DNA from 4 places in the Stutzerimonas sp. CXK-1 genome. Region 4 is predicted to be linked to each of the others. Evidence: predicted binding sites of a transcription regulator. Region 4 holds the regulator's gene; each other region holds the start of a gene.
What was found. Region 4 encodes FliA, which starts transcription of late flagellar genes. Its sites were predicted from a motif close to CTAAAGTTTNNNNNNNNNNNGCCGNTAA; they were not measured.

Region 1: the regulator FliA is predicted to act here: its motif matches at 5,996-6,023, upstream of AC0KXH_RS08035 (flagellin).
Region 2: the regulator FliA is predicted to act here: its motif matches at 2,443-2,470, upstream of AC0KXH_RS16100 (methyl-accepting chemotaxis protein).
Region 3: the regulator FliA is predicted to act here: its motif matches at 5,625-5,652, upstream of AC0KXH_RS17625 (methyl-accepting chemotaxis protein).

What each region holds. Positions count from the first base shown of each region.
Region 1 is NZ_CM173217.1:1,684,656-1,692,472, forward strand. It holds gene smc (chromosome segregation protein SMC) at 1-2,102, shown strand, start outside; gene zipA (cell division protein ZipA) at 2,283-3,125, shown strand; gene ligA (NAD-dependent DNA ligase LigA) at 3,463-5,829, shown strand; gene AC0KXH_RS08035 (flagellin) at 6,232-7,584, shown strand; gene AC0KXH_RS08040 (flagellar protein FlaG) at 7,699-7,817, shown strand, end outside.
Region 2 is NZ_CM173217.1:3,380,365-3,388,181, reverse strand. It holds gene AC0KXH_RS16105 (DUF192 domain-containing protein) at 1-413, shown strand, start outside; gene AC0KXH_RS16100 (methyl-accepting chemotaxis protein) at 439-2,349, opposite strand; gene AC0KXH_RS16095 (Lrp/AsnC family transcriptional regulator) at 2,498-2,965, opposite strand; gene AC0KXH_RS16090 (indolepyruvate ferredoxin oxidoreductase family protein) at 3,165-6,635, shown strand; gene AC0KXH_RS16085 (Glu/Leu/Phe/Val dehydrogenase dimerization domain-containing protein) at 6,890-7,817, shown strand, end outside.
Region 3 is NZ_CM173217.1:3,699,133-3,706,949, reverse strand. It holds gene AC0KXH_RS17645 (3'-5' exonuclease) at 1-183, opposite strand, end outside; gene AC0KXH_RS17640 (putative nucleotidyltransferase substrate binding domain-containing protein) at 180-2,114, opposite strand; gene AC0KXH_RS17635 (phosphate ABC transporter substrate-binding protein) at 2,293-2,697, opposite strand; gene AC0KXH_RS17630 (hypothetical protein) at 2,709-3,878, opposite strand; gene AC0KXH_RS17625 (methyl-accepting chemotaxis protein) at 3,898-5,520, opposite strand; gene AC0KXH_RS17620 (malate synthase G) at 5,724-7,817, opposite strand, start outside.
Region 4 is NZ_CM173217.1:2,570,045-2,577,861, forward strand. It holds gene AC0KXH_RS12030 (protein-glutamate methylesterase/protein-glutamine glutaminase) at 1-1,091, opposite strand, end outside; gene AC0KXH_RS12035 (chemotaxis protein CheA) at 1,136-3,367, opposite strand; gene AC0KXH_RS12040 (protein phosphatase CheZ) at 3,380-4,174, opposite strand; gene AC0KXH_RS12045 (chemotaxis response regulator CheY) at 4,198-4,572, opposite strand; gene fliA (RNA polymerase sigma factor FliA) at 4,645-5,370, opposite strand; gene fleN (flagellar synthesis regulator FleN) at 5,388-6,218, opposite strand; gene flhF (flagellar biosynthesis GTPase FlhF) at 6,304-7,587, opposite strand; gene flhA (flagellar biosynthesis protein FlhA) at 7,603-7,817, opposite strand, start outside.

The sequences.
Region 1 (7,817 bases), 890 kb from region 4:
TCGACGAGCAGCTCGAGACCCTGCGCGGCGAACTCGACGAACTCGGCAACACCCAGCAGCGAGCTACGGGTGAGCTACAGCGCCTGGAAGGCCGCATCGCGTCGCTCGAGGCGCTGCAGCAGGCGGCGCTGGAGCCGGGCAAGGGCGTCGCCGAGTGGCTGCGCAATCAGCAACTGTTCGACTCCAGCCGGTTGGCCGAGCAGCTACGTGTCGAGGCCGGTTGGGAGGTCGCCGTCGAGACGGTGCTCGGCGCGGATCTGCAGGCCGTGGTGCTGAATGATCTGGGCGCGCTCGATTTCGCCACGTTCGCCGAAGGCGAGCTGCGCATCGCAACGGGCGCTCCGGCGGCGAAGCAGCGGGGCAGCCTGCTCGACAAGGTCGAGGCGGGTATCGATCTCTCGCCCTGGCTGGGTGCTGTCCGCCCGGTCGAAACGCTCGAGCAGGCGCTGGCCGGGCGTGCCTCGCTTGCCGAAGGTGAAAGTCTGGTCAGTCGTGATGGCTACTGGGTCGGGCGCCACTTCCTGCGGGTTCGCCGCGCCGAGGATGCCTCTGGCGGCATCCTCGCGCGCGGTCAGGAGTTGGCCGCGCTCGTCGATGAACGCGAGGAGCGGCTGCGCGCGCTGGACGATATCGAGCGACGCCTGGCCCAGGGGCGCCACGAGCTGTCCGAGCGTGAAGCGGCGCGCGAGCGGCAGCGCCGCTTGCTGCAGGACGAGGCGCGCCAGCAAGGCGAACTGAAGGCGCAGCGGTCTGCCCGCCAGGCGCGCGCAGAGCAGCTGCTGGAGCGCCGTCAGCGCCTCGAGACGGAGCTTGCCGAGCTGGCAGAGCAACGCGCGATCGAGACCGAGCAGCTCGGCGAGGCGCGTCTGCTGCTGCAGGACGCGCTCGATGCCATGGCCAGCGATAGCGAGCGTCGGGAAGAGCTGCTGGCCAGCCGTGACGACATCCGCGAGCGCCTCGACCGGGTGCGCCAGGATGCTCGCCAGCACAAGGATCATGCACACCAGCTCGCCGTGCGGGTGGGCTCGCTGCGCGCCCAGCACGATTCGACTCGCCAGGCGCTGGAGCGGCTGGAGCTGCAATTCGAGCGGGCGGTCGAGCGACGCGAACAGCTGAACCTCAACCTGGAGGAGGGCGAGGCTCCGCTCGAAGAGCTACGCATGAAGCTCGAAGAGCTGCTCGAGCGGCGCATGGCCGTCGAGGACGAGCTGAAGCTGGCGCGGCTTGCCCTCGAAGACGCGGATCGTGAACTGCGTGATGCCGAAAAGCGCCGGACTCAGGCCGAACAGCAGGCGCAGCTGTTGCGTGGTCAGCTGGAACAGCAGCGGCTGGAGTGGCAGGCCCTTACCGTTCGCCGCAAGGCCTTGCAGGATCAGCTGCACGAGGATGGCTACGACCTGCATGGGGTGCTCGCCACGTTGCCCGCCGATGCGGGGGAGGCGCAATGGGAGGCGGGGCTGGAACAACTGGCGCAGCGCATTCAGCGCCTCGGGCCGATCAACCTGGCGGCGATCGACGAATATCAGCAGCAGTCCGAGCGCAAGCGCTACCTGGACGCGCAGAACGACGACCTGGTCGAGGCGCTGGAGACGCTGGAAAACGTCATCCGCAAGATCGACCGCGAGACGCGCAATCGCTTCAAGGAAACCTTCGAGCAGATCAACGCCGGCCTGCAGGCGCTATTCCCCAAGGTGTTCGGCGGTGGCACGGCCTATCTGGAACTTACCGGGGAAGATTTACTCGATACCGGGGTAGCGATCATGGCGCGGCCGCCAGGCAAGAAGAACAGCACCATCCACCTGCTATCCGGCGGCGAGAAGGCGCTGACGGCCCTGGCTCTGGTGTTCGCGATTTTCCAGCTGAATCCGGCGCCGTTCTGCATGCTCGACGAAGTGGACGCGCCGCTGGATGACGCGAACGTCGGTCGCTACGCCCGGTTGGTCAAGGAGATGTCCGAGAAGGTGCAGTTCATCTACATCACCCATAACAAGATCGCCATGGAAATGGCCGACCAGCTGATGGGCGTGACCATGCACGAGCCGGGTTGTTCGCGCCTGGTCGCCGTCGACGTGGAGCAAGCCGTGGCGTTGGCAGAGGCCTGAGGTTGGCTTGGAGTCTGGAAGCGTTTTGCAACGGCCCACGGCTATAAAAGAGAACTGGCGCACGGTGCAAATCTGCCGTTCGTCGTGCTAGCTTAGAGAACATTTTTTGCGATGCGCGAATGCGGCTGGAATGCCTGATATTTCGCGTCTTTATCATCGGATTCAGGGGTAAGAGGATTAATGGATATCGGTCTGCGCGAGTGGCTGATCGTCATCGGCATCATCGTCATCGCCGGGATACTCTTTGACGGCTGGCGCCGCATGCGCGGCGGCAAGGGCAAGCTGAAATTCAAGCTGGACCGCAACCTCGCCAATCTTCCGGACGTCGATGACGACTCCAACGAACTGCTCGGGCCGGCGCGGGTCGTCAATCGCAACAACGAGCCCCAACTGAACGAGACCGATCTGCCTGCCGTCAACGCGCGCGAGGGCATCCGTGAGCCGGCCGCCAAGCGCCGCCACAAGGAGCCGCGTCAGGGTGATCTGCATTTTGCGGCCGAAGAGCCGGTGCCAACCTTGCTCGACCCCGTGGTCGGGGAGGACGACGAGTCCGAGAAGGGGCCGGAAGTCGCGCGGGATCAGTCTCCGGTCGAGGAAGTCCTGGTGATCAACGTGCTAGCGCGCGATCCGGGCGGCTTTCGTGGGCCGTCCTTGCTGCAGAACATCCTCGAGAGCGGGCTGCGTTTTGGTGAAATGGACATCTTCCATCGTCACGAAAGCATGGCGGGCAATGGCGAGGTGCTGTTCTCGATGGCCAATGCCGTCAAGCCGGGTACCTTCGACCTCGATGACATCGACCATTTCACCACTCCGGCCGTGAGTTTCTTCCTTGGCCTGCCTGGGCCGCGACATCCCAAACAGGCCTTCGATGTCATGGTCGCGGCGGCCCGCAAGCTTGCCTCGGAGCTCAACGGCGAACTCAAGGACGACCAACGCAGCGTATTGACCGCTCAGACCATCGAGCACTATCGCCAGCGTATCGTGGAGTTCGAGCGCCGACAGATGACACTCAAGCAACGCTGAGTATCTCCCTTGCACCGGGCCTTGCGCTCGGTGCCGCGTTTGCCGGGCCGGCTCGCCCCGGCCGATCATTCGGCGCTACATCCCTGGAGCGGCCCTTCAGCCCAGCGGCCGCTGAATCGGGGCGCTTCTTCGAGTCGGATTCAGCCCGCCAACCCTATTGGCGCGGCGCCTGTCACCGTTCCGCTGCCGTTTTTCCCGCCCTATTGCCTATGCCCGATCAGGTGCCCGCAGACCTGCCTTCCCGGTCGCATTCGGCTAGAATCCGACGCCTTTCCCTATCAACCAAGGCGCGCTGATGCGGTCTGAATCAGCACAGCCCCAGTCACGGCTCCGTCCTATGCCTTCCGCTCAAACCGCCGCCGAGCGCATCGCCGAACTGCGCAGCGAAATCGACGCCCACAACTACCGCTACTACGTGCTCGACGAACCCAGCGTTCCCGATGCCGAGTACGACCGTCTGTTCAATGAGCTCAAGGCGCTCGAGGCGGAGCACCCGGAGCTGGTGACACCCGAGTCGCCAACCCAGAGGGTCGGTGGCGCGGCGCTGGCGGCGTTCGGTCAGGTGCGCCACGAAGTGCCGATGCTGAGTCTGGGCAACGCCTTCGAGGAGCAGGATCTGCTCGATTTCGACCGCCGCGTGCGCGAAGGGCTGGATCTGCCGGCGGGCGACCTGTTCGGCGATGACGCTGTGGTCGAGTACAGCTGCGAACCCAAACTGGATGGTCTGGCGGTCAGCCTGCTTTATGAGAACGGTCATCTGGTGCGCGGCGCCACCCGGGGCGATGGCAGCACGGGTGAGGACATCAGCGCCAACGTGCGAACCGTACGCAACATTCCATTGAAGCTGCATGGCAGTGGCTGGCCTGCGGTACTCGAGGTGCGCGGCGAGATCTACATGCCGAAGGCCGGCTTCGAAGCGCTCAACGCGCGACAGCTGGAAAGCGGCGGCAAACCCTTCGCCAATCCTCGCAACGCCGCTGCTGGAAGCCTGCGTCAGTTGGATTCGAAGATCACTGCCAGCCGTCCGCTCGAACTTTGTGCCTACGGCGTCGGCCGCAGCGACGGCGAACTGCCTGACACGCACATCGGTATTCTCCAGGCCTTGAAAGGTTGGGGCCTGCCCATCAGTCGAGAGCTGAAACTGGCCAAGGGCGTCGCCGAGTGCCGCGCCTATTACGACGCCATCGGTGAAAAGCGCGACGCGCTGCCTTACGAAATCGACGGTGTGGTGTTCAAGGTCAACGCGGTCGCGCAGCAGCGTGAGCTGGGCTTCCGGGCGCGCGAGCCGCGCTGGGCCATCGCCCACAAGTTTCCCGCGCGGGAGGAAATCACCGAACTGCTCGATGTGGAATTCCAGGTCGGCCGTACCGGCGCGATCACCCCGGTCGCCCGGTTGAAGCCGGTGCAGGTGGCGGGCGTTACGGTTTCCAACGCGACGCTGCACAACATGGACGAAGTGTCGCGCCTGGGCGTGATGATCGGCGATACGGTGATCGTGCGCCGTGCAGGCGACGTGATCCCTCAGATTCTCGGCGTAATCGCCGAACGCCGCCCGGTCGACGCGCGCGCCGTGCATGTGCCGGAGCAGTGCCCGGTGTGCGGTTCCGCCGTGGAGCGTACCCAGCTGATCAAGCGCAGCAAGGGCCGTGAATCGGTCAGCGAAGGCTCGATCTACCGCTGCGTCGGCCGGCTGGCGTGCCAGGCTCAGCTTAAGCAGGCGATCATCCATTTCGTATCGCGCCGAGCGATGGATATCGACGGCCTGGGCGACAAGATCGTTGAGCAGCTGGTCGATAGGGGGTTGGTCAAATCGCCGGCGGATCTTTACTGCCTGACCCATGAGCAGGTCATCGATCTGGAAGGTTTCGCCGAAATTTCCACGCGTAACCTGCTCAACGCAATCGATGCCAGCCGCAAACCGAGTCTCGCGCGGTTCGTCTACGCCCTCGGTATCCCAGACGTCGGTGAGGAAACCGCCAAATTGCTGGCACGTGCGCTGGGTTCCCTAGAGCGAATCAGCCGGGCATTGCCGGACGTGCTCGTCTACCTGCCCGATGTCGGCTTGGAAGTCGCTCATGAGATCCATAGCTTCTTCGAGGACGAACACAACCGCACGGTCATCGCGCTGCTACGCGAACGCGGCGTCGAACCACAGGAGGAGGGCGACGTGCATCCGGAGTTCGCCGCCTGCGCGACACTGCCCGATCTGCTCGACCGGCTCAACGTTCCTCATATCGCCCGCACCGGTGCGCAGCGCCTGGCAGAGCGTTTCGGCTCGCTCGAGGCAATCATCGCCGCCGACTGGCTCGACCTGCGTCAGGTAGAGCGCCTCACCGAAAAGGCCGCACGCTCCCTGCGCGACTACTTCGACAAACCCGAGAACGCTGAACGCGCCCGCGCTATCGAAGCCCAGCTGCGGGATTTCGGTATGCACTGGGAGAGCGAGCGGAAAGCCGCCGAAGGCCTGCCGCTGGCCGGTCAGACCTGGGTACTGACCGGCACGCTGGAAACCATGAGTCGTGATGAAGGCAAGGCGCGGCTGGAGGCGTTGGGGGCAAAGGTCGCCGGGTCCGTATCCGCCAAAACCAACTGCGTAGTAGCGGGCCCAGGCGCGGGCTCGAAGCTCACCAAAGCCAACGAACTCGGCGTGGCGGTGCTCGACGAAGCGCAATTCCTCGAGCGTCTCGCACAGCTTGGTTCATAGCACGTCAGCAACGCCTCATCCCAGCGAGCTTCGCCATCAAACCTGCTCCCAAAATGTTTCGCCGAACCTGTGGGAGCGGCCTTGGCCGCGGATGGTCTAGCAAAGTCCACCCGCAGTGAGCGACCTTCCTTCGACTCCAAGTCAGGGAAACGGCTTCGGCATTTCCCTAAAGTTTTCCCCGCCTCACCCGAGAAGCTAGTCAAGCAAGTCCGCAGTTTGGATGCGCTGGCGTAGCGTTGGAGCGGTACCGGGCTCACGAAAAAGTTCGAATCTGCCCTAAAGCCAACCCAAACGGCGCCGATAAGCTAATCGAATGCGAACTCAATGGGTGCCTGGGCAACAGCCGGCCCGGAGTCGCAAGCTCAGGCAAACCAAAGTAACCAGCGCCCTTGGAGGCTCATCATGGCTCTTACTGTCAATACCAACATTGCTTCGCTGAATACTCAGCGCAACCTCAGCAATTCTTCCAATGCGCTGCAAACTTCCATGCAGCGTCTGTCCACCGGTAGCCGTATTAATAGCGCCAAGGATGACGCTGCTGGCCTGCAAATCTCCAACCGTATGACCAGCCAGATCAATGGCCTGGGTGTTGCGGTGCGTAACGCGAACGATGGCATCTCTCTCGCTCAAACTGCAGAGGGAGCCCTTCAGCAGTCCACTAACCTGCTTCAGCGCATGCGTGATCTAGCTGTTCAGTCAGCGAATGGTAGCAACAGCGACGAGGATCGTACGTCGCTCGACAAAGAGATGCAGCAGCTGAAAAGTGAGCTAAACCGCATCAGTGAAACGACCACCTTTGGTGGTCAAAAGCTACTGGATGGCACGCTGGGCACTGTCAGCTTCCAAGTAGGGGCAAATGCTAACGAAACTATTAGCATCACGGTTGATAAGATGGATGCCGCATCTTTAAAGGGCTCCCACAGCAAAGCAAGTGTGACGGGATCACCTACAGCGGCGCTGGCTGCTGATGGTTCGGTAAAAATAAATGGCACAGAGATCAGTGTTTCAGAAGGCGACAAAGATTTTGCTTTCAATGCTGCTAAAGAAATCAATCGAGCAGGGGTCGGAGTCACTGCCAAATCGGAAGCTGCAGTTACAGCTGCCTATACTGCTCCAACAAGTGCTGGTACGTTAAACATTAATGGTGTCGCTGTAGCCATCGCTAGTGGCGCGACTATGACTGATATAGCTGACGCCATTAATAACGCAGGGGTCGGTGTCAAAGCTGAAGTAAATGGGACTAATTTTGAATTAACTTCGGATAAAGACATTACAATCGGCGCTACTCCTGTCGGTGGTTTCGCCGCAGCCACGACAAGAGCCAAGCTCACGCTTGACTCCGGAAATAACATTCAGGTTGAGGCAGGGGCAAATAATGGCACCAATACGCTGACCGCGTTAGGCCTGACCGCTGGCGGGACGGCAGTTGAAACTACAGAAACTGATGTGTCAGCGCTAAAGTTAGACACGCAAGATGCTGCTCAGCAGTCGATACAAGTTATCGATGACGCGCTTAAATTGGTCGACTCTCAGCGGGCTGATCTCGGTGCAATTCAAAACCGATTCGAAAATACTATTGCCAACTTGCAGAATATCGGTGAAAACGTCTCCGCAGCCCGCGGCCGTATCCAGGACACCGACTTTGCCGCAGAAACTGCAACACTGAGCAAGAACCAGATCCTGCAGCAGGCCGGCACCGCAATCCTTGCCCAGGCCAAGCAGCTGCCGCAGGCTGTACTCAGTCTGCTCCAGTAAGCCGAGCGTGATGAATGGGGTGATTTTCCGCCCCGTTTGTCCATTGAGAGGTGAACCATGGAAGTCGCAAGAATTGCGCTCAATTCCCTTGCGTCATCCTCTGGCAACACTGCGATGCCCAGCTCCCGTTCGGAGGCTGGGCTTTCGTCGTCTGGTGCAGAGAATGAAGCCGGCAAGCCTGAGCAGAAACTGGATGTTGGCGAGGCGGTAGAACGGATTCGCACGCAGATGCA
Region 2 (7,817 bases), 810 kb from region 4:
GGCTGATCGTCTCGACCGCTCTGCTCTGGGAGCTGCCGCCCGCGCTGGCGCAGGACCGCCTGGCGCTGCGCATCGGTGGGGAAACGCTGCGGGTGGAGCTGGCTGCCAGCGACCTCGCGCGCGCGCGCGGGCTGATGGCGCGCACCGAGCTGCCGGCCGACGCCGGCATGCTGCTGCGCTTCGAGCGCCCCGGGCGCCATTGCCTGTGGATGAAGAACACGCCGTTGCCGCTGTCGGCGGCGTTCATCGACGACGCCGGGCGGATCGTCGATCTGATCGACCTCGAGCCGCTGAGCACCGAGATCCGTTGCTCGCAAGCGCCGGCGCGTTATGCGCTGGAGGTGAACCAGGGCTGGTTCGCCGAGCACGCCATCGGCCCGGGCGCACGGGTGGAGGGATTGCCTGCGGACTAGCGCCGGCTCGCGCCGGCGCCGCCGCTCAGTAGCGGAACTGCCCGACCAGCGTTTGCAGGCCCACCGCGAGATGCGCGAGCTGGCTGCTGGCCTGCGCGGTCTGGCCGGCCGATTCGGTGACGCGATCGGCCACCTGATTGATGTTCACCACGTTCTGGCTGATTTCGTCAGCCACCGCGCTCTGCTGCTCGGCGGCGCTGGCGATCTGGGTGTTCATGTCGCTGATGCGGGTGACCGCGCCAGTGATGCCGCTCAGCGAGTCACCGGCCTGCTGGGCCTGGCGCACGCTGACCTCCACCTGGGCACGGCCCTGCAGCATCACCGCGGCGGAGTCGCGCGCGCCGGCCTGCAGCTGCTCGATCACCTGCTGGATTTCCACGGTCGACTGCTGGGTGCGCGAGGCGAGCGTGCGAACCTCGTCGGCCACCACGGCGAAGCCGCGGCCCTGTTCGCCAGCCCGCGCCGCCTCGATGGCAGCGTTCAGCGCCAGCAGGTTGGTCTGCTCGGCGACGCCGCGGATCACGTCCAGCACGGCGCTGATGCTCTGGCTGTCGGCCTCCAGGCGCTGGATGGCGGCAGCGGTACGCTCGACCTCGGCCGAGACGTTTTCGATCGAGCTGACCGTCTGCTGCACCACCTGCTGGCCCTGCTGGGCCTGCTCATCGGCGGCCTGGGCCGATTCGGCTGCCAGTGCGGCGTTACGCGCGACGTCCTGCACGGTGGCGGTCATCTCGTTCATTGCCGTGGCCACCAGCTCGATCTCGTGACGCTGTTGTGCGACGTCGCGGTTGAACTCGTCGGTGATCGCCGACATTTCCTCGGCCGCGGCGGCCACTTGCGTCGTCGAGCCGGCCACCTCGCTGACCAGCCGGCGCACCTTCTCGGCGAACAGGTTGAAGGCACCGGCCAGCTCGGCTACCTCGTTGCGCCCGCGCTGTTCCAAGCGCCGAGTGAGGTCGCCTTCACCGGCGGCGATGTCGCGCATCGCATCGACCGCGACCCGGATCGGGCTGACGATGCCGCGCGCCACCAGGGCCGCGACCAGCAGGCCGATGGCCAGCGCGATGCCGGCGACGACCAGTGCGGTGTTGCGCATCGAGGCCAGTGCATCGGCGTAGCGGGTGCGGTCCATCGCCACTTCCAGCACGCCCAGCGGCTTGCCGGAGAAGTCCTCGACCGCCGATACCAGAACCGCTACCGGCTGGCCGTCGGCCTCGGCCTGGAAGATCACGTCATTGCCGGCGAGCGCCTGGCCGCGCTGCTCATCGCTGACCAGGGCGCTGCCAAATGTGGTGGCGAAGGGCTTGAAGCTGCCGTTGGCCTCGCGCAGCACCAGGCCGACATCGACGTGGTAGCGCGCCTTGAGGGCGTCGAAGAACGCCTGGCCAAAGGACAGGCCGAACTCCACCGAGCCAACCGGCCGGCCCTGATGGCTGATCGGCACCAACCCGCGAATGCCCAGGCCGGCGACGCCGGACTCGACACCCCGCACCGGCGTCTGGCGGGCGTTGGTGTCGACGATGGTCTGGCGGATCGCGGAAAGATCGTCACCGAACTGCGCCGGCTTGTGCACGCGCAGGAAGGAGGTGGCCGGTGCCTTGTGGAACTGGAATTGGGTCAGGCCATAGTCGTTCGCCAGCATCGCATAGCCCGGCACGAACAGCACCGAGAGTCGTTCACGGTCATCGTCCGCCATCGCCTGCTGCACCTCGGGAATGCTCGCCACTAGGGCGGCGAGCCGCTCGGCGGTGAGGCTTTCGGCGGCGATGGTGCTGCTGACGTTGTCGAAGATGCCACGCAGCTCGCGGCGCTCGGCGTCGGCCAGCAGGCTTTCGAAGCGGCTGAAGAACAGGGCGGTCAGGGTCGTGACGGTGACGATCAGCAGCAGCACGATACTGATCGCGATGCGCTGTCCGATGCGGATATTGGCGAGCATGCTCTGGAACTCCCGGCAGTAGGAAGGCTGCCGATGGGCAATGGAAGGGTGGGGCGTCGAAGGGGCTGCCTGGGGCGACAGGCATCGCCCGTAATATCGACCGGCAGGGCCGGGACCTTAAATCTTTCCTACAAGCGGCAGCGGCCGCTCAATCCAGCGGCAGCTCCGTGGTCCGCTTCACCTCGCTCATGGCGATGTGCGAGTGCGCTTCCTGCACGTGTGGGCGCTGCAGCAGCTGGTCGCGCAGGAAGCGCTCGTAGCTGTCGATATCGCGCGCCACCACCTTGAGCAGGTAGTCCGACTCGCCGGCCATGGTGTGGCACTCCAGCACCTCGGGGTAGCCGACCACGGCCTGCTCGAATTCGTCGAGGTTGCTGCGCCCGTGAGCGGAGAGCTTGATGTTGACGAACACCGTCATGTTCAGCCCGAGCTTCTTCGGGTTGAGCAGGGCGACCTTGCGCTCGATCAGCCCTTCTTCCTGCATGCGGTGGATGCGTCGCCAGCAGGGCGACTGCGAGAGCTCGACCTTTTCGGCGATCTCGGCGGCCGACAGGTCAGCGTTGTGTTGCAGCAGGCGGAGGATCTTGCGGTCGACGGTGCTCAGCGGGGTCTGCATGTTCATTCCAGTTTTGTTGTTGTCGGCGAATCGTTCATGCAAGCGAACGTGGTTCTAGCGCAAAAGTAGAAAGAAAATCTCCCCTCGTCACGGCCAGACTGTAATCACGTGCCGGCGGGGCGATCCCCTGCCGCGAAAAAGGCGGGTGGCGCCGAACGCGACCACCCTGACTCCGATAACAACAAATTAGGAGCGCCCCATGTCTCTGGCCGAGATCCGTCTGGACGACAAGTACCGGCTTGCTACCGGTCATCTGTACCTCACCGGCACCCAGGCGCTGACCCGCTTGCCGATGCTGCAGCATCAGCGTGATCAGGCCCGTGGTTTGAACACCGGTGGCTTCATCTCCGGCTATCGCGGCTCGCCACTGGGCGGGCTGGACAAGAGCCTCTGGGAAGCCCGCGACTACCTCAAGCAACACGCCATCCACTTCCAGCCGGGCGTCAACGAAGAGCTGGCCGCCACCGCGGTGTGGGGCAGCCAGCAGACCAACCTGTTCCCCGGCGCCAGGTACGATGGCGTGTTCGCCATGTGGTACGGCAAGGGGCCGGGCGTCGACCGTGCCGGCGACGTGTTCAAGCATGCGAATGCGGCGGGTGTGTCGCCCAAGGGCGGCGTGCTGTTGCTGGCGGGTGACGACCACGGCTGCAAATCCTCGACGCTGCCGCACCAGAGCGAGCATGCCTTCATCGCCGCCTCGATTCCGGTGCTGAATCCGGCCAACGTTCAGGAAATCCTCGACTACGGCATCATCGGCTGGGAGCTGTCGCGCTACTCCGGCTGCTGGGTGGCCCTGAAGACCATTGCCGAGAACGTCGACTCCTCCGCTGTGGTGGAAGTCGATCCGCTGCGCGTGCAGACGCGTATCCCGGAAGATTTCGATCTGCCCGAGGACGGCGTGCACATCCGCTGGCCGGACCCGCCGCTGGCTCAGGAAAAGCGCCTCAACCTGTACAAGATCTACGCCGCGCGCGCCTTCGCCCGGGCCAACAACCTGAACCAGGTGACGCTCGATTCGCCGAACCCGCGGCTTGGCATCATCACCACCGGCAAGTCCTATCTCGACGTGCGTCAGGCGCTGGACGACCTGGGCCTGGACGAAGCGCTGTGCGCCTCGGTCGGCCTGCGGGTGCTCAAGGTCGGCATGAGCTGGCCGCTGGAACCGGTCTCGGTGCACGAGTTCGCCCAGGGGCTGGACGAGATTCTGGTGGTCGAGGAGAAGCGCAGCATCATCGAGGACCAGCTCACCGGGCAGCTCTACAACTGGCCCGTCAGCAAGCGTCCGCGGGTGGTCGGCGAGTTCGACGAGCAGGGCAACTCGCTGCTGCCGAATCTCTCCGAGCTGACCCCGGCGATGATCGCCCGGGTGATCGCCAAGCGCCTCGCGCCGATCTACACCAGCGACAGCATCCAGACCCGCCTGGCCTTCCTCGATGCCAAGGAAAAGGCCCTGGCCGCGCGCAGCTACAGCACCGTGCGCACCCCGCACTACTGCTCCGGCTGCCCGCACAACACCTCCACCAAGGTGCCCGAGGGCAGCCGCGCCTCGGCCGGTATCGGCTGTCACTACATGGTGCAGTGGATGGACCGGCGCACCGAGACCTTTACCCAGATGGGCGGCGAGGGCGTCAACTGGATCGGCCAGGCGCCGTTCACCGACACCCCGCACATGTTCCAGAACCTCGGCGACGGCACCTACTTCCACTCCGGCAGCCTCGCGGTGCGTGCGGCAGTGGCAGCCGGCGTCAACATCACCTTCAAGATTCTCTACAACGATGCCGTGGCCATGACCGGCGGCCAGCCCATCGACGGCGAGCTGCGCGTCGACCAGCTCAGCCGGCAGATCTTCCACGAGGGCGTCAAGCGCATTGCTCTGGTCAGCGACGAGCCGGACAAGTACCCGACCCGCGATACCTTCGCGCCGATCACCAGCTTCCACCATCGCCGCGAACTGGATGCGGTGCAGCGTGAGCTGCGCGAGTTCAAAGGCGTCTCGGTGATCATCTACGACCAGACCTGTGCCACCGAGAAGCGTCGTCGGCGCAAGCGCGGCAAGCTGGAAGACCCGGCCAAGCGCGTGTTCATCAATGCTGCGGTGTGCGAGGGCTGCGGCGACTGCGGCGAGAAGTCCAACTGCCTGTCGGTGCTGCCGAAGGAAACCGAGCTGGGCCGCAAGCGCGAGATCGACCAGAACGCCTGCAACAAGGACTACTCCTGCGTCGAGGGCTTCTGTCCGAGCTTCGTCACCGTGCATGGCGGCGGGTTGCGCAAGCCCGAAGCGGTGGCTGGCGGTATCGAGGCGGCGACCTTGCCCGAGCCGCAGCATCCGTCGCTGGAGCGGCCATGGAATGTGCTGATTCCCGGCGTCGGCGGCAGCGGCGTGACCACCCTCGGCGCGCTGCTCGGCATGGCCGCGCACCTGGAAGGCAAGGGCTGCACCGTGCTCGACCAGGCCGGTCTGGCGCAGAAATTCGGCCCGGTGACCACTCACGTGCGCATCGCCGCTAAGCAGAGCGACATCTACGCGGTGCGTATCGCCGCCGGTGAAGCCGACCTGCTGCTGGGCTGCGACCTGATCGTCGCGGCGGGCGATGAATCGCTGACCCGCCTCAACGAGCAGATCAGTAATGCCGTGGTGAACAGCCACGAGTCCGCCACCGCCGAGTTCACTCGCAACCCGGACGCCCAGGTGCCCGGCGCGGCCATGCGCCAGGCGATCAGCGACGCCGTCGGCGCCGACAAGACCCACTTCGTCGATGCCACCCGCCTGGCCACGCGGCTCTTGGGCGACAGCATCGCCACCAACCTGTTCCTGCTCGGCTTCGCCTATCAGCAGGGGCTGCTGCCGATCAGCGCCGAGGCCATCGAGAAGGCCATCGAACTCAATGGCGTTGCCGCCAAGCTGAATCTGCAGGCCTTCCGCTGGGGCCGTCGTGCGGTGCTGGAACGCGAAGCGGTGGAAGGGCTGGCGCGCCCAGTCGAGGTCGCCGAGCCACTCTGCAAAACCCTGGAAGAGATCGTCGACTGGCGCGTGGACTTCCTTACCCGCTACCAGAACGCCGGGCTGGCGCGCCGCTATCGCCAGCTGGTCGAGCGCGTGCGCGATGCCGATACGGCGGACGATCTGGCACTGTCCAAGGCCGTCGCCCGCTACTACTTCAAGCTCCTGGCCTACAAGGACGAGTACGAGGTGGCGCGGCTCTACAGCGAGCCGGAATTCCGCCAGCAGCTCCAGGCGCAGTTCGAGGGCGACTACAAGCTGCAGTTCCACCTCGCCCCGGCCTGGCTGGCCAAGCGTGACGCGGTTACCGGCGAGCCGCGCAAGCGCGAGCTGGGGCCTTGGATGCTCAATGTGTTCGGCGTGCTGGCCAAGTTCCGTTTCCTGCGTGGCACGCCCCTGGACCCGTTCGGCTATGGCCACGACCGCCGCGTCGAACGCCAGTTGATCAGCGAGTACGAGAAGACCGTGGACGAGCTGCTGGCCCAGCTCAAGCCGACCAACTACCGCACCGCCGTGGCCATCGCCGCGCTGCCGGAACAGATCCGCGGCTACGGCCCGGTGAAGGAGCGTTCCATCGCCAAGGCCCGCCAGCAGGAGAAGTTGCTCCGCGAGCAGCTGGCCAAAGGCGACGAGGTGCAGAGCGTACGGCTTTTCCAGCCGGCGGCCTGAGCGCCCCGGCGCTGGGCGCTCGTCGAGTCGGGCAGCGTTGTTCGGTGGGCTAAAGCCCACCCTACAGAACCGCCCGCGGCGACGAAGAGGCACTCGTAGGGTGGGCTTCAGCCCACCGGCAGGGCACGCAGCAGCGGCCCGTCACCCTGTTCGCCCAGGGCTAGATGAACCCGCCGGGCCCATCGCCCGGTGATACCGAACAAGCAGGCCCTGTCCGTGACAGGCCACCAGACAAACAAGAACGAGGTAACCCAATGTCCGTCTTCGCTCATCCTGACTTCGACCGCCATGAGCAGGTGGTCTTCTGCCATGACCAGGCGTCGGGTCTGAAAGCCATCATTGCCATCCACGACACGCGCCTCGGGCCGGCGCTGGGTGGCTGCCGGATGTTCCCCTATGCCAGTGACGACGAGGCCCTGCGCGATGTGCTGCGGCTGTCGCGCGGGATGACGCTGAAATCCTCGCTGGCCGGGCTCAAGCTCGGCGGCGGCAAGGCGGTGATCATCGGCGACCCGCATACCGGCAAGAGCCAGGCGCTGCTGCACGCCATGGGCGACTTCGTCGACAGCCTCGGCGGGCGCTACATCACCGCCGCCGACTCCGGCACCGGCGATGCCGAAATGCAGGCCTTTGCCCAGCGCACCCGCCATGTGGTCGGCGCCACGCCGCGCACCCTGCTCGACGGCAGCGTCGCCAGCGGCGACCCGTCGCCGTCTACCGCCTACGGCGTCTTCGTCGGCCTCAAGGAAGCGGTGCGCCAGCGCCTCGGTCGCGACGAGCTGACCGGGCTGAAGGTGGCGATCCAGGGCGTCGGCCATGTCGGCCTGGGGCTGGCGCGGCACCTGAAAGCGGCCGGCGCCGAACTGTGGGTGGCGGACATCTTCGATGCCAACGTCAAGCAGGCAATGGACGAGCTGGGAGCCAACGTGGTGCGCCCGCAGGACATCTACGGTCTCGACGTAGACGTCTTCGCGCCCTGCGCCATGGGCGGCATCCTCAACGAGCAGACCCTGGAAGTGCTGCGTGCCCCGGTGATCGCCGGTGCGGCCAACAACCAGCTGGCCAGCGCCGAGATCGGTGTCGAACTGCAGCGGCGCAACCAGCTCTACGCGCCGGACTACGCAATCAACGCCGGCGGCATCATCGACGTCTACTACCAGCGCATCGGCGGCAGCGCCGCGC
Region 3 (7,817 bases), 1.1 Mb from region 4:
ACCGATGGAAATGACCAGATCACGCTTGAGGTGCAGCCCGGTGGTTTCCAGGTCGAGCACGACCATCCGCTGCTTTGTCAGGGCCACCGGGCCGATGGGCGCCGGCTGCTTCAGGGCCGCCAGCCGTTCCTGCTGATCGAGCGTGAGTTTCGGACCGCGAGGCTGGAACCAGGTCATTTTCATAACAGGTAACGCAGCGCCAGGCTGGCCTGCAAGCGCTGCGCCTGGCGGAAGGATTCGCGCAGGATCCGCCGATCAAGGGCATTGAGCGTGTCGGGATCGAGCCGGTTGGAATAGCTCGCGCCATCGCGCGCCTGCTGCTGATGATGCTGCATGCGGGTCTGCTGGATGAAGTGGTAGGCCTCTTCGTAGGCCGCGCCGTCCTTCTCCTCGATGATGCCCTTCTCGGCGAGCTGGTGCAGACGGTCGAGGGTGTTGCACGCATCGATCCCGTTGGCCAGCGCCAGTAGCCGGGCGCCATCGACGAACGGCGTTAGCCCCTGCACCTTGAGGTCGAGCGTGGCCTTGCCGTCGCCCTTGCGGGTGACGACGAAGTCACGGAAGCGGCCCACCGGGGGGCGGTGGCGCAAGGCATTCTCGGCCATCATGCGTTGGAACAGGCGGTTGTCGGCGATCTCCTCGAGCAGGTCGCGGCGCAGCTGCTCGCAGCCGTCCTCCGGCCCCCAGACGGCGCGCAGGTCGAAGAAGATGGTGCTGCTGAGCAGGTTCTCCGGGGTCGCCTCGCGGATGAACGAGCTGAACCGGCGCCCCCATTCCTGGCGTGACAGGCACAGCTCCGGGTTGCTGGCCATGATGTTGCCCTTGCACAGGGTGAAGCCGCAGGTATCCAGGTCGCGGTTGATGCGCTCGGCCAGCGGCAGCAGCCTGCCGCGGATCAGCGCCGCTTCGGCGGCGTCGCTGGCTTCGAAGAGCATGCCGTTGTCCTGGTCGGTATGCAGCGTCTGTTCGCGCCGCCCCTCGCTGCCGAAGCACAGCCAGGTGAACTCGATGCCCGGATCGCCCAGCTGTTCGATGGCCAGCTCGATCACCCGGCTGACGGTATGGTCGTTGAGCAGGGTGATGATATGAGTGATCTGCGTGGACGAGGCGCCGTGCGCCAGCATGTTGTCGACCAGTTGCTTGATGCGGCTGCGGATGAGCACCAGCGACTCGACCCGATCGGCATGGCGGATGGTCTGCGCCAGGTGCACCAGGTCGACGCGCTGCAGCGAGAACAGGTCGCGCTCGGAGATCACGCCGCAGAGCAGGCCGTTCTTCACCACGCAGACGTGCGCGATATGCCGCTCGGTCATGGCGATCGCCGCATCGAAGGCGGTAGCGTCCGGCGGCAGGTGGAACGGCTCCTGGGTCATGAACGCCGAGATCGGCTGGTCCAGATCGCCTTGCTGCGAGCCGATCACCCGGCGCAGATCGCGCAAGGTGAAAATGCCCAGCGGATGTTGCTCGTCATCGACGATGACGATGCTGCCGACATTCTCCGCATGCATCAGCCCGACCGCTTCGCGCAAAGGCAAGGCCGGCGCGCAGGATACCGGATGATGACGGGCCAGCTCGCCGATCGCGGTCTCCAGCGAGTACTGCTCGCCCAGGCTCTCGACGGCGCGCATCTGCGCCTGCTGGTTGACCAGGTCGAGCAGGCTGCTCACCCCGCGCATGGCGAAGTCACGGAACACGTCGGAGGTCGATACCAGCTTGACGAAGGCCGGCTTGCTCAGCAGCAGGCAAAAGGTGTCTTCGGCGGCCAGGTGGGCGGTGCGGGTGGCGCGCTCGCCCATCAGCGCAGCCATGGGGAAGCATTCGCCGACGGTGACCTCGAAGGTCGTTTCGGTGCCACGCTTGGCTGTGTGCGGCCGCTGCCCATGCACGCGGCCCTGCTTGACGATGTAGAAGTGTTCGACCACGCCATCATCGGGGGCGATGATGCAGTCGCCTTCGGCGTAAAAGCGCAGTTCGCAGTTCTCCACGAGGTAGGCGAGATGCGGTGCCTCCATCTGGTTGAACGGAGGGTACTTGCGCAGGAACTCCATCGTCCCGTGGACGTTCTGCAGGACCGCGGTCTTTCCGGCCTCGGCGAAGGCATCGGCTTTACTCATGGTTTGCTTCCACTTTTTGTCCATGTTCGGCTGCGGCCCGGCCCGGGCACATTGGACGTAAGTCTAGTCAGGCCGGGCGCTGCGGAAGCTGATCAGGGTCAGCCTGATGTATCGGGCTGTTGCGAGGCCACAGGCATAAAAAACCGCCCCGAAGGGCGGTTTCGTAACGCGGCGCGACTCACGGCAGGGTGAACAGCACCTTGACCGAGCCGTTGACCGCGGCGCTGTCGACATAGCCGATGGCATCGGCTTCGGCGCCGACCTTGGCCACCACGGCGGCATCGTCGGCGACGCTGGGCAGGGGCTGGCCCTTGCCGGTGAAGATCAGACCCGACCAGTAGGACTTGAGCTGCGACTCGTTCTTGCTGGTCACGCCAGCGTAGAAGGCTTCCTTGGCCGGGTTCCAGCCCGCCTGGTCGACGCCCTTCATGGACTTGTCCTTGCCCAGGAAGATGTTGGCGACGTCGGACTGCGACGGTGCCTTGGCTGCGCCGGGATTGACGATCACGGCGACCTCGGCCTGAGCCAGGGAAGCCAGGCCGAACAGCGCGGCAGCGCCGAGGATGCGAATGGCTGCTTTCATCGGGACGCTCCTCAGAATACGAAATCGACGCCGACGGAGATGATGTCGCCGTCGTAGTTGCGGGCCGGGGCGCCAACCGCACCACCGCTCAGGTCGTAAGCGGCGTTGTCGAACACTTCCTGAGCATTGCGGGTGAATACGCCGTCGTAGCCATTCTTGGTGTCGACGCGCTTGTATTCTCCCTTGATCACTACGGTCGGCGCGGCCTGGTAGTTGAGACCCAGGGTCCAGGAGCTCTGGCGACCGCCGTTGTCATCCAGCTGTGCGTAGGTGACGTGGGGCAGGAAGTCACCGAAACGACGGCCGCCCATCAGGTAGAACGAGTCGACGGACTCCATGTCATCGTTCTCGATCATGCGCGAGGTCCACTCGTTGCTGCTGATCCAGGTGCCGTTGTCGTACTGGTAGCCGATCGAGGTGAACTTGCCTTTCTCTTTGTCCAGATTCAGCAGCGACAGCGGTTCGCTGGCGCCAAAGCCAAGGGCGGTCGCGTCAACGGTTCCGGTGATGTCGGTCTTGATATCCGCCTCGACATAGCCGATGCGCAGCGTGCCGAAGTCGTTGCTGGCCAGGCTGACGCTGGCGCCGAACAGCTTGCCGTAGTCGATATCGAACTGCTCGTCGTAGGCGTAGTAGTCACGGTTTTTCGCCTGGCCGCCGGCGAGCTGGAAGGTGACCGAACCGTACGACAGCGGCATGGTGTAGACCGCATCGACGCCTTCGTAGTTGGTCACCTGAACCTGGCTGTAGACCTCGTCGGGTAGGCGCAGCCAAGGGTAGCTGTAGCCGACGTCGAGGCTTTCGGAATACATGTAGACCGGGCTGCGCAGGCGGCCGGCGCGGAGCATCAGGCGGTCGTTGGCCTGCAGCGACAGGTAGGCCCATTCCAGGTTGGCCTTCCACTCGTCCTGCTGCGCCTTGGCCGTGGCCTGCACGGTCACGCCGAGGGTATCGGTGATGCCGTAGCTCAGCTGCGCACCGAACTTGGACAGCTGATCACCGCGCCAGGAATCGTTGGTCTGGCCTTGGACGCCATAGCTGCGACCGTCATCTTCGCCGCCGAGATGGGTGAAACCGACGGTACCGAAACCGTTGAAGCGATGTTCACCCTGTTCCAGGGCAAAGGCAGGGGTGGCGGCCAGGCAGACAGCTGCCAGGCCGGCGACACGAAGTGCAGTCATTGGATGCTCCAAAAAATCGTTAAACACGGAATTGGCTCGTAGCCGCGCGCAGGTGGTCTCCGGTTCTCACCAGTTGTTCGCCAAGGCGGGCGGTGGCTTCGGCGCCGTTTGCGGTTGCTTGTGCGTCCTGCTGCAACACTTGGGTTTCTTGTCTGATGGAACTCGACAGGCCGATCTGCTCGTGTGTGAACTGGGCGATGCCGGCGTTGAGTTCGTCGATCTGGTTGACCGTGCCAGCGATGGCTTCCAGCAGCTGGGTGGCCTCGATGGAACGCTCGATGCTGGCGCGGGATTTCTCGCCGTTGCTGGTCATCACGTTGAGCACGGTGTTGGCGCTGTTCTGCAGGCGCTGGATGATCTGCTGGATCTCGGCGGTGGAGGCAGCAGTCTTCTGTGCCAGATTGCGCACTTCGTCGGCGACCACGGCGAAGCCGCGACCCTGCTCGCCGGCGCGGGCGGCCTCGATGGCGGCGTTCAGGGCCAGCAGGTTGGTCTGTTCGGCAATGCTGCGGATCACCGTCAGTACCGAGCCGACCTCCTGGGTTTCTTCCTCCAACTGTTCCATGGCCTTGACCGCGTCCATCACGCTGTCGCCCAGGTCGTTGATGCCGGTCGAAAGACTGCCGATGTGCTCGCGTGCGGTCGCCGCCTGAAGCGCCGCAGAATTGGCCTCGTCGGACGCCTGCCGTGAACGTTGCGCGACCTCCTGGATGCTGCCAGTCATGGTCAGGATGTCGCGGCTGATCGAGTCGGTGTGATGCTGCTGCGACTTGGCGTTTTCCTCCGAGCCCTGGGTGAGCTGGTAGAGGTCCTTGGAGACCTGGCCCAGCGGGTCGGCGGCCTCGATGATCTGACTGATGGTGCGCTGCAGCTTGTCGAGGAAGCTGTTGAACAGCTCGATCATGGCGCCGATCTCGTCGTTGGACTCGACATTGACGCGCTGGGTCAGATCGCCGTCGCCGCGGGCGATCGATTGCAGCGAGGCGATCACCCCGCGGATGTTGACCATCACGCTGCGGATGACCAGCCAGGCGCCGAGGCTGACCAGAAACACCAATCCCAGGCTGAGGATGATGCCCAGTCGCGTGGTGTTGGCGTTGGCTGCGCGGGTTTGCACCAGGGTCTGCTGAAAATCGGCGTAGGCCTGCGCGCGGAAATCGCTGCCCAGCTTCTGCGCCTGCGCCAGATCGCTGGCCATGCGATCGAGGCTCGGACGCAGGTCGTCGAACGAGGCGCTGCTGTCGATCAGCTTGGAAGAGGCGGCGAGGGCATTGTCGGCATAGTCGCGCACGGCCTTGCGCCAGTCGCTCAGGGCCTGATGCTGCTGGCGCTGCTCGCTCACCAGCGACGCCAAGGCCTGCTGCTGGCTGTCGATCTGCTGCAGCACGTCGCGCGCTTCGTCGAGCACGCCGGGCTCGCCCGCCGCCACGGCATTGTTCAGCAACGCCGGCACGCGGGAGAACTGGAAGATCACCGCGTCGGCCTTTTCCAGGGTCGGGTAGCTGCGGGTCTCCAGCAGGACCAGGCGCGAGTCGGTCGCCGAGAGCTGCAGCGAGGTGTAGACCACATACAGCACGAGCCCGAGCAGGGCGACGGCCGGGACCAGGGAAAGCTTGGCGGTCAGCGAGAGGTTCTTCAGCATGCAGCTAACTCCAGTGCAGGGCTACGGGTACCAGGAAGAGCACGTTGATGGCCAAATGCTACTTTGGCGGCGCAAGTGTGACCGAAAACGCTATTCGGGTCACGTTATCGGTTGTAACAGGGTGAACTTGAGGACCGCTGGGCGGATTACGGGCATAAAAAAACCGCCCCGAAGGGCGGTTTTTTCTGCAGCGGCTTGGCGGGTTACAGACCGTTCTTGGCCTTGAACTCGCGACGGCGGCGGTGCAGGACCGGCTCGGTGTAGCCGTTGGGCTGCTTGGTGCCTTCGAGGACCAGCTCCAGGGCGGCCTGGAAGGCCACGCTGTTGTCGAAGTCCGGCGCCATCGGGCGGTACAGCGGGTCGCCCTGGTTCTGACGATCGACCACCGGCGCCATGCGCTTGAGGCTTTCGATCACCTGATCCTTGGTCACCACGCCATGGCGCATCCAGTTGGCCACGTGCTGGCTGGAGATGCGCAGGGTGGCGCGGTCTTCCATCAGCGCGATGTCGTTGATGTCCGGGACCTTGGAGCAGCCGACGCCCTGTTCGACCCAGCGGACCATGTAGCCGAGGATGCCCTGCGAGTTGTTGTCCAGCTCGTTGCGCTTTTCTTCCTCGCTCCAGTTGGTGTCTTTTGCCAGCGGAATGGTGAGGATGTCGTCGATGGACGCCTTCTCGCGCTTGGCCAGTTCGGCCTGACGCGCCTGCACGTCGACCTTGTGGTAGTGCATGGCGTGCAGGGTCGCGGCGGTCGGCGACGGGACCCAGGCGGTGTTGGCACCGGCCAGCGGGTGGCCGACCTTCTGCTCGAGCATCGCGGCCATCAGGTCAGGCATGGCCCACATGCCCTTGCCGATCTGCGCGCGGCCCTTGAGGCCACAGGCCAGGCCGACGTCGACGTTGTTGTTCTCGTAGGCGCTGATCCACTTCTCGCCCTTCATCGCAGCCTTGCGCACCATCGGGCCGGCTTCCATGGAGGTGTGGATTTCGTCGCCGGTGCGGTCGAGGAAACCGGTATTGATGAACACCACGCGCTCGCGCGCTTCCTTGATGCACGCCTTGAGGTTGATCGTGGTGCGACGCTCCTCGTCCATGATGCCCATCTTCAGCGTGTTGCGCGCCAGGCCGAGGACGTCCTCGACGCGGCCGAACAGTTCGCTGGCGAAGGCCACTTCTTCCGGACCGTGCATCTTCGGCTTGACGATGTACATCGAGCCGGTGCGGGTGTTCTTGCGGGTGGTGTTGCCTTTGAGGTTGTGCACCGCGATCAGGCTGGTGAACAGGCCGTCCATGATGCCTTCGGGCACTTCGTTGCCGTCCTTGTCGAGGATGGCGTCGTTGGTCATCAGGTGGCCGACGTTACGGATGAACAGCAGCGAGCGGCCATGCAGGGTCAGCTCGCCCTGGCCGTCGGCCTTGGTGTAGACGCGGTCCGGGTTCATCGCGCGGGTGATGCGCTTGCCGCCCTTTTCCAGCTCCTCGACCAGGTCGCCTTTCATCAGGCCGAGCCAGTTGCGGTAGACGACGGTCTTGTCGTCGGCATCGACGGCGGCAATGGAGTCTTCGCAGTCCATGATGGTGGTCAGCGCCGCTTCCATCAGGACGTCCTTCACGCCGGCCGCGTCGGTCTGGCCGATCGGGCTTGCCGGGTCGATCTGGATCTCGAAGTGGATGCCGTTGTTCTTCAGCAGCACGGCCTGCGGGGCGTTGCTATCGCCCTGGAAGCCCTGCAGCTGCGCCGGGTTCTTCAGGCCGGTGGTGCTGCCATCCTTCAGCGAAACGACCAGCTTGCCCGCTTCGATGCGGTAGCCGGTGGAGTCGACGTGCGAGCCGCTTTCCAGCGGCGCGGCTTCATCGAGGAAGGCGCGGGCGTAGGCGATGACCTTGTTGCCGCGGATCTCGTTGTAGCCCGGGCCCTTGGTCGCGCCGTCTTCCTCGGAGATGGCGTCGGTGCCGTACAGGGCATCGTACAGCGAGCCCCAGCGCGCGTTGGCCGCGTTCAGGGCGAAGCGCGCGTTCATGATCGGCACCACCAGCTGCGGGCCGGCCATGTGGGCGATCTCTTCGTCGACGTTCTCGGTGGTGGCCTGGAAGTCCTCGGCCTCGGGCAGCAGGTAGCCGATCTCCTGGAGGAAGGCCTTGTAGGCGGCGGCATCGTGGGCCTGGCCGGCGCGGGCCTGGTGCCAGGCGTCGATCTTGGCCTGCAGTTCGTCACGCTTGGCGAGCAGGGCGCGGTTCTTCGGGGCCAGGTCGTGGATGACGCGGTCGGCGCCGGACCAGAAGGCGGCGGCATCGAT
Region 4 (7,817 bases):
TCGGACAGATGGCGCCCGATGTCGTCGAGGCCGTACACGGCATCGCTGAGGTTCGCCTTGACGATGGCCATCGGCATGCCATAGATCACGCAGCTTGCCTCATCCTGCGCCCAGACCTGGCTGCCGCTCTGCTTGAGCAGGCGCGCTCCCTCACGACCATCGGCGCCCATGCCGGTCAGCACCACGGCCAGAACCTTGTCGTGATAGGCCTTGGCGGCCGAGCCGAAGGTCACGTCCACGCAGGGTTTGTAATTCAGCCGCTCGTCGCCGGGCAGGATGCGCACACAGCCACGCCCATCGACCATCATCTGCTTGCCGCCTGGCGCCAGCAACGCGAGCCCCGGACGCAGCAGGTCACCGTCTTCGGCTTCCTTGACGCGAATCTTGCAGAGCTTGTCGAGGCGATCGGCGAACGCCTTGGTGAAGGCCGCCGGCATATGCTGGATCAGCACGATCGGGGCCGGGAAGCTGGACGGCAACTGAGTCAACACGCGCTGCAGCGCCACCGGCCCACCCGTCGAAGTTCCAATGGCAACCAGCTTGTAGGCCTTGCGCTTCGGGCTCGCGGCAGTCGCGCCCGGCGCAGCGCTGGCGCTGCGCGCCGGGCTTGCGGCAGACGTAGAAAAACTCGAGCTGCGCGCAGCCGGCATCGGCGCAGCATGGCTGGAGTGGGCCAGGCCGCTGTAGCGCCGATTGCTGCGCGAGACGGTGTGCACCTTCTCGCAGAGCAGCTGCTTGACCTTTTCCGGGTTGCGCGAGATGTCCTCGAAGTTCTTCGGCAGGTAGTCGACGGCGCCGGCATCCAGCGCATCGAGCGTGACGCGCGCGCCCTCGTGCGTCAGCGAGGAGAACATCAGGACCGGCGTCGGACAACGCTGCATGATCTGACGTACCGCGGTGATGCCGTCCATCATCGGCATCTCGTAATCCATGGTGATGACGTCGGGCTTGAGTGCCATCGTCTGGTCGATGGCTTCACGGCCGTTGTTCGCGGTGCCGACGACCTGAATTGCGGGGTCCGATGAGAGGATTTCGGTGACGCGCCGGCGAAAGAAGCCGGAGTCGTCCACCACCAGGACCTTGACTGCCATAAACACTCCTAGCGGCGGTGGTCCGCAGACCCCCGCCCTACTGATCAGGCCCTACGCGCGTAGCGCTTGAGCATGCTGGGAACATCGAGGATGAGCGCAATGCGTCCGTCGCCGGTAATCGTGGCGCCGGACATGCCAGGCGTGCCCTGCAGCATCTTGCCCAGCGGCTTGATCACCACCTCCTCCTGCCCGACGAGCTGGTCGACGACAAAACCGATGCTCTGGTTGCCGACGCTGAGAATGACGACATGCCCCTCGCCCTGCTCCTCGTCCGCCGCCCCGTGCACCAGCCAACGCTTGAGGTAGAACAGCGGCAGCGCCTTGTCCCGGACGATGATGACTTCCTGGCCATCGACCACGTTGGTACGCGACAGGTCGAGGTGGAAGATCTCGTTGACGTTGACCAGCGGGAAGGCGAATGCCTGGTTGCCAAGCATGACCATCAGCGTGGGCATGATCGCCAGCGTCAGCGGCACCTTGATCACGACCTTCGAGCCCTGCCCCTTGGTCGAGAAGACGTTCACCGTGCCATTGAGCTGGGAAATCTTGGTCTTCACCACGTCCATGCCGACCCCGCGGCCGGACACATCGGAAATCTCGGTCTTGGTCGAGAAGCCCGGGGCGAAGATCAGGTTGTAGCATTCCAGATCGCTCAGGCGATCGGCGGCATCCTTGTCCAGCATGCCCTTTTCGACAGCTTTGGCGCGCAGGACATTGGCGTCCATTCCCTTGCCGTCGTCGGTGATCATCAGCAGGATGTGGTCACCCTCCTGCTCGGCGGACAACACTACCCGGCCGGTGCGCGGCTTGCCTGCGGCTTCGCGATCCTCGGGAGTCTCGATGCCGTGGTCGACCGCGTTGCGCACCAGGTGCACGAGCGGATCGGCCAGCGCTTCGACCAGGTTCTTGTCGAGGTCGGTCTCTTCACCGACCAGCTCGAGGTTGATCTCTTTCTTCAGGCTGCGCGCCAGGTCGCGGACCAGGCGCGGGAAGCGACCGAATACCTTCTTGATCGGCTGCATGCGCGTCTTCATCACCGCGCTCTGCAGATCGGCCGTCACCACGTCGAGATTGGACACGGCCTTGGCCATGGCTTCGTCGCCACTGCTGGCACCCAGGCGTACCAGGCGGTTACGCACCAGCACCAGCTCGCCGACCATGTTCATGATTTCGTCCAGGCGTGCGGTATCGACCCGCACGGTGGTTTCCGCTTCGCTGGCCGGTTTCTCCGCCGTGGCGCTCGCCGCGGCAGGCGTGCCACGGGCTGGTGCCTCGGCGCGTGTCGGAGCAGCCGCCGGCGCCTTGGCCGCCGCCGGCTTGGTGGCTTTTTCCGCGGGCTTGGCCGGTGCCGCTGGCGGCGTCGCCTCGGCGGCGCTGGAACTCGCGCTGGCAGGCTCGAACTTGCCCTTGCCGTGCAGCTGATCGAGCAGCGCCTCGAATTCGTCGTCGGTGATGTGCTCGCCGCCGGTGGCTTCGCTCGCGGCTGCAACCGGTTGTTCGACCGGCTTGCCTGGCTGCGCGGCCGGCTTTTCAGCGTCCGGGGCGAACTGCCCCTTGCCATGCAGCTGGTCGAGCAACGCTTCGAATTCGTCGTCGGTGATCTCGTCGGATGCCGGCTCGGGGGCTGCGGCAGCGGGCGCCGTGCCAGCCGGCGCGGCCTCGGAAGCGCCACTGAAGCTGCCCTTGCCGTGCAGCTGGTCGAGCAGCGCTTCGAATTCGTCGTCAGTGATCTCATCAGGAGCTGCGCCCGACTCGGCCGTCGGCTCGGCCGCCGGCGCCTGGATCGCATCGAGCAGCTGCTCGTACTCGTTATCTACCGAGTCCTCGGCAGCCGCTACGACCGGCTCGGGAGCAGGTTCGGCCGCCGGTGCGGCCTCTTCGGCGCCTGCCGGCTCGGCCAGCCGCGACAGCGCGGCCAGCAGCTCGGGCGATGCCGGGGTCGGCTCGACGCGCTCGCGGACCTGATTGAACATGGCGTTGACCGAGTCCAGGGCCTGCAGCACTACGTCCATCAGCTCGGAATCTACGCGGCGCTCGCCCTTGCGTAGCGTATCGAAGACGTTTTCGGCAACGTGGCAGCACTCGACCAGCTCGTGCAGCTGCAGAAAGCCTGCGCCGCCCTTGACGGTGTGGAACCCGCGAAAGATCGCATTGAGCAGGGCCATGTCATCGGGGCTGCTTTCCAGCTCCACCAGCTGCTCAGACAATAATTCGAGAATCTCGCCGGCCTCTACCAGGAAGTCCTGGAGAATTTCTTCATCGGCGTCGAAGCTCATATTCCTGTTCCCCTAAAAACCCAGGCTCGAAAGCAGATCATCCACGTCGTCCTGTCCCGACACGACGTCCTCACGCTTATCGGCATGCATCTGCGGACCTTCACCGTTGGACGGTGATTTTTCTTGTTTTTTCTTCTCTTGCTCGGCGCGCATGGCATCGCGGTCATGCTGGATGCCTGCAACACGGTCCACCTGGCCCGCCATCAAGACGAGATTGAGCAGGTTGCTTTCGAGCTCGGTGATCAGTCGGGTGACGCGCTTGATGACCTGTCCGGTCAGATCCTGGAAGTCCTGGGCAAGCATGATTTCGCTCAGGTTCTGCGACAACAGGCTGCCGTCGTTCATGCTGCGCTTGAGGTACTGGTCGATGCGCTTGACCAGGCTGCGGAACTGGTCGGCGTCCATTTCGCGGCGCATGAAGCGCTGCCAGTCCGCCGTCAGGCTCTGGGCCTCGTAGCTCACGTAGTTGACCAGCGGCGCGGACTCCTCCACCAGGTCCATGGTGCGATTGGCGGCCTTCTCGGTCATTTCCACGACATAGGAGAGCCGGTCGGTGGCATCGGTGATCGGTGACGGATCGCCGCCAGTGGCACAGGTATCCATCTCGAGCTTGACGATGGCGTTGTGCAGCTCGCGGGTGAGCTTGCCGACTTCCTGATAAAGGCTGTGGTTGCGCGCCTGGCTGAGCTCATTGAACATCTGCGTCGCTTCGTCGAAACGACCCTGCTGCAGGCTTTCAATCAACTTGGGGGCGTTGGCCTTCAGAGTCGCTTCGAACTCTGCCAGGCTTTGATCTGCTTGCGTCATAGTGCCCTCGCGGCGTTGCTGCTTCAGCCGTTGACGCGCTCGAAGATCTTCTCGATCTTTTCCTTGAGCACCTGGGCGGTGAAGGGCTTGACCACATAGCCGTTGACCCCGGCCTGGGCCGCTTCGATGATCTGATCGCGCTTGGCTTCAGCGGTGACCATCAGTACCGGCAGATGCTTGAGGCGCTCATCGGCACGCACCTGGCGCAGCAGGTCGATGCCGCTCATGCCGGGCATGTTCCAGTCAGTCACCAGAAAATCGAAACTGCCGCTCTTGAGCATCGGCAAGGCCGTGGTGCCGTCGTCGGCCTCGGCCGTATTGGTGAACCCCAGATCACGCAAGAGGTTCTTGATGATGCGTCTCATCGTCGAGAAGTCATCGACGATGAGGATTTTCATGTTCTTGTCCAAGTCGACCTCCGTAATTCCAAAATCTCGGCAACCGAGCACGTCTCGCAGCAATACAGTCGATCAGGCGGCACGCCACTCGCCAAGGCGCGCCCGCAGACGCGCGGCACACTGGCTATGCAGCTGGCTTACGCGCGATTCGCTGACGCCCAGCACTTGACCGATTTCTTTCAAATTCAGCTCTTCGTCGTAATACAGCGACAGCACCAGCTTTTCCCGCTCGGGCAGATTGGCGATGGCATCGGCCAGGGCCTGCTGAAAACGCTCGTCTTCGAGGTCGCGGAAGGGTTCCGGGTGCGCGCTGCCGGCATCCTCGTTCAGTTCGCCGTGCTCGCCTTCCTGCAGCAGATCGTCGAAGCTGAAAAGCCGGCTGCCAAGCGTATCGCCCAGAATCCCGTAGTACTCGTCGAGGCTCAACTTAAGTTCGGCCGCAACCTCGTGATCTTTAGCGTCACGCCCGGTTCTGGCTTCGATGCCGCGGATCGCCTCGCTGACCATGCGCGAGTTGCGGTGCACCGAACGGGGCGCCCAGTCGCCCTTGCGCACCTCGTCGAGCATGGTGCCGCGGATGCGGATGCCGGCGTAGGTTTCAAAGCTGGCGCCCTTGCCCGAGTCGTATTTCTTTGCCGCTTCCAGCAGCCCGATCATCCCTGCCTGGATGAGGTCGTCGACCTGCACGCTCGCCGGAAGGCGGGCCAGCAGGTGGTAGGCGATGCGCTTGACCAGCGGGGCGTACTGATCGATCAGGCGATATTGCGCATCCTTTTCGTGTGCCTTGCTGTAATACATAGCGGATCCGGCAGTTTTCATTCGTGGTTCCCGGCAGTGCCTGGATTGATCAGTCGCTCGACGAAGAACTCCAGGTGCCCACGCGGGGTGGCAGGCAATGGCCAGGTATCGACCTTCTGCGCAATGGCCTTGAACGCCAGCGAGGACTTCGCCCGAGGATAGGCATCGTAGACGGCGCGCTGCTTCTGCACGGCCTTGCGCACCGACTCATCGTAGGGAATCGCGCCGACATATTGCAGCGCGACATCGAGAAATCGCTCGGTGACCTTGGTCAGCTTGGCGAACAGGTTGCGGCCTTCCTGCGGCGCGTGGGCCATGTTGGCCAGCACACGGAAGCGGCTGATGCCGTAGTCGCGATTGAGCAGCTTGATCAGCGCATAGGCGTCGGTGATGGACGTCGGCTCATCGGTGACCACCAACAAGACTTCCTGGGCGGCACGCACGAAGCTCACCACGGCATCGCCGATACCGGCGGCGGTGTCGATGATCAGCACATCGAGCTCATCGCCCAGCTCGCTGAAGGCCTGGATCAGACCGGCATGCTGCAGGGTCGAGAGCTGGACCATGCTCTGGGTACCGGAGGCGGCCGGCACGATGCGGATGCCGCCTGGCCCCTGGATGAGCACGTCACGCAGGTCGCACTCACCGGCGATCACATCGGCCAGCGTGCGTTTGCTGGTCAAACCCAGCAGCACATCGACGTTGGCCAGGCCGAGGTCGGCGTCGAGCAATACGACGCGGCGACCGAGATCGGCCAGGGCCAGTGCCAGATTGACCGACACATTGGTCTTGCCGACGCCACCTTTGCCGCCGGTCACCGCAATCACCTGTACGGGATGCATACCCATCTTCAAACGCCCATATGTAGCAGGCCCAAGGGGCCGACGATGCGCCTTGCGGACGCATCAGGTTTATTCGATTGCCAGCGCGCGCTCAACCCGCCCGCCGCGACGATTCGTTGTACAAGCCGGCGAACATGTCCGCCATGGTTTCCTCGCTCGGCTCTTCGTCCGACTGCAAACTGACAGCGCGACTGACCAGTTGGTGGCTGCGCGGCAGATGCAGGTCGTCCGGAATACGCGGCCCGTCGGCCAGGTAGGCTATCGGCAAATGCTGGCTGATCGTGAGCCCCAGCACATCACCGAGCGAACCAGCCTCGTCCAGCTTGGTCAGGATGCAGCCACTCAGGCCGCAGCGACGATAGTTGTGCCACGCCGCCTTGAGCACCTGGCTCTGGCTGGTCGCGGCCAGTACCAGATAATTGCGTGACTTCACGCCTCGGTCCGACAGCGCGGCCAGCTGCTGACGCAGGGTCGGATCGCTGGCCGGAAGGCCGGCGGTATCGATAAGGATGACCCGCTTGCGTGCCAGCGACGCCAGCGAGCTGGCCAACGGCTTGGCGGGATCGATCTGCACCACCGGCACGTCGAGGATTCGCCCCAGCGTCTTGAGCTGCTCCTGTGCGCCGATGCGATAGTTGTCCATGCTCGCCAGGGCAATGCTCTGCGCGCCGTGCTTGAGCACGTAGCGCGCGGCCAGCTTGGCCAGGGTGGTGGTTTTGCCGACGCCTGCCGGGCCGACCAGGGCAATCACGCCACCCTCTTCCAGCGGCTCGTTCTTGCTGACCTTGATCGACTGCGCCAGGTGCGCCAGCAGCATGCGCCAGGCCTGCCGCGGATCACTGACGGTGGAGACTTTTTCCAGCAGGCTGCGCGACAGCTCGGCCGGCAGGCCGACGCGCTGCAGGCGGCGCCAGAGGCTGGCCTGCTGCGGGCGACGGCTCTGCTCCTGGCCCCAGGCGATGGAGCCGAGCTGTACTTCGATCAGCTCACGCAGCCCCTGCAGCTCGCTGTACATGCTCTCGATGGCCCGGCTGTCGAGCGCCGGCGCCGCGCCGTTCGACACCGGCTCGGGTGCCGGCGCCGGTTTGGGCTCGTCAAGCAGTTGACGATTCTGCGCCGGCTGCGGCCGGGCGCCGGAGAGCTCTGCGTGCGCGGTGGCGATGCGCGTCTGCGTCTTGCGCAGCTCGGCTTCGAGCGCGGGATTGGGCTTCTTCGCTTCGGGCGCGGCCTGCACCGGATAATCGAGCACAGCCGTCAGCTCCACGCCGCCGGCCACGCGCCGGTTGCCGATGATCACGGCATCGGCGCCCAGCTCGTCGCGAACCATCTTCATGGCGATGCGCATATCGGCGGCGAAGAAACGTTTGACCTGCATGGCCTGCACCCTCGATTAATTCTGTCCCACCGTCGAAACGATGGTGACCTGCTTGTTGTCCGGAATTTCCTGGTAGGCCAACACATGCATGTTCGGCACCGCGAGCCGCGCGAAGCGCGAGAGCATCGCACGAACCGGACCCGCCACCAGGAGAATCGCCGGCTTGCCGAGCATTTCTTGACGCTGCGCGGCCTCCACAAGGGAGCGTTGCAACTTTTCGGCCATTCCCG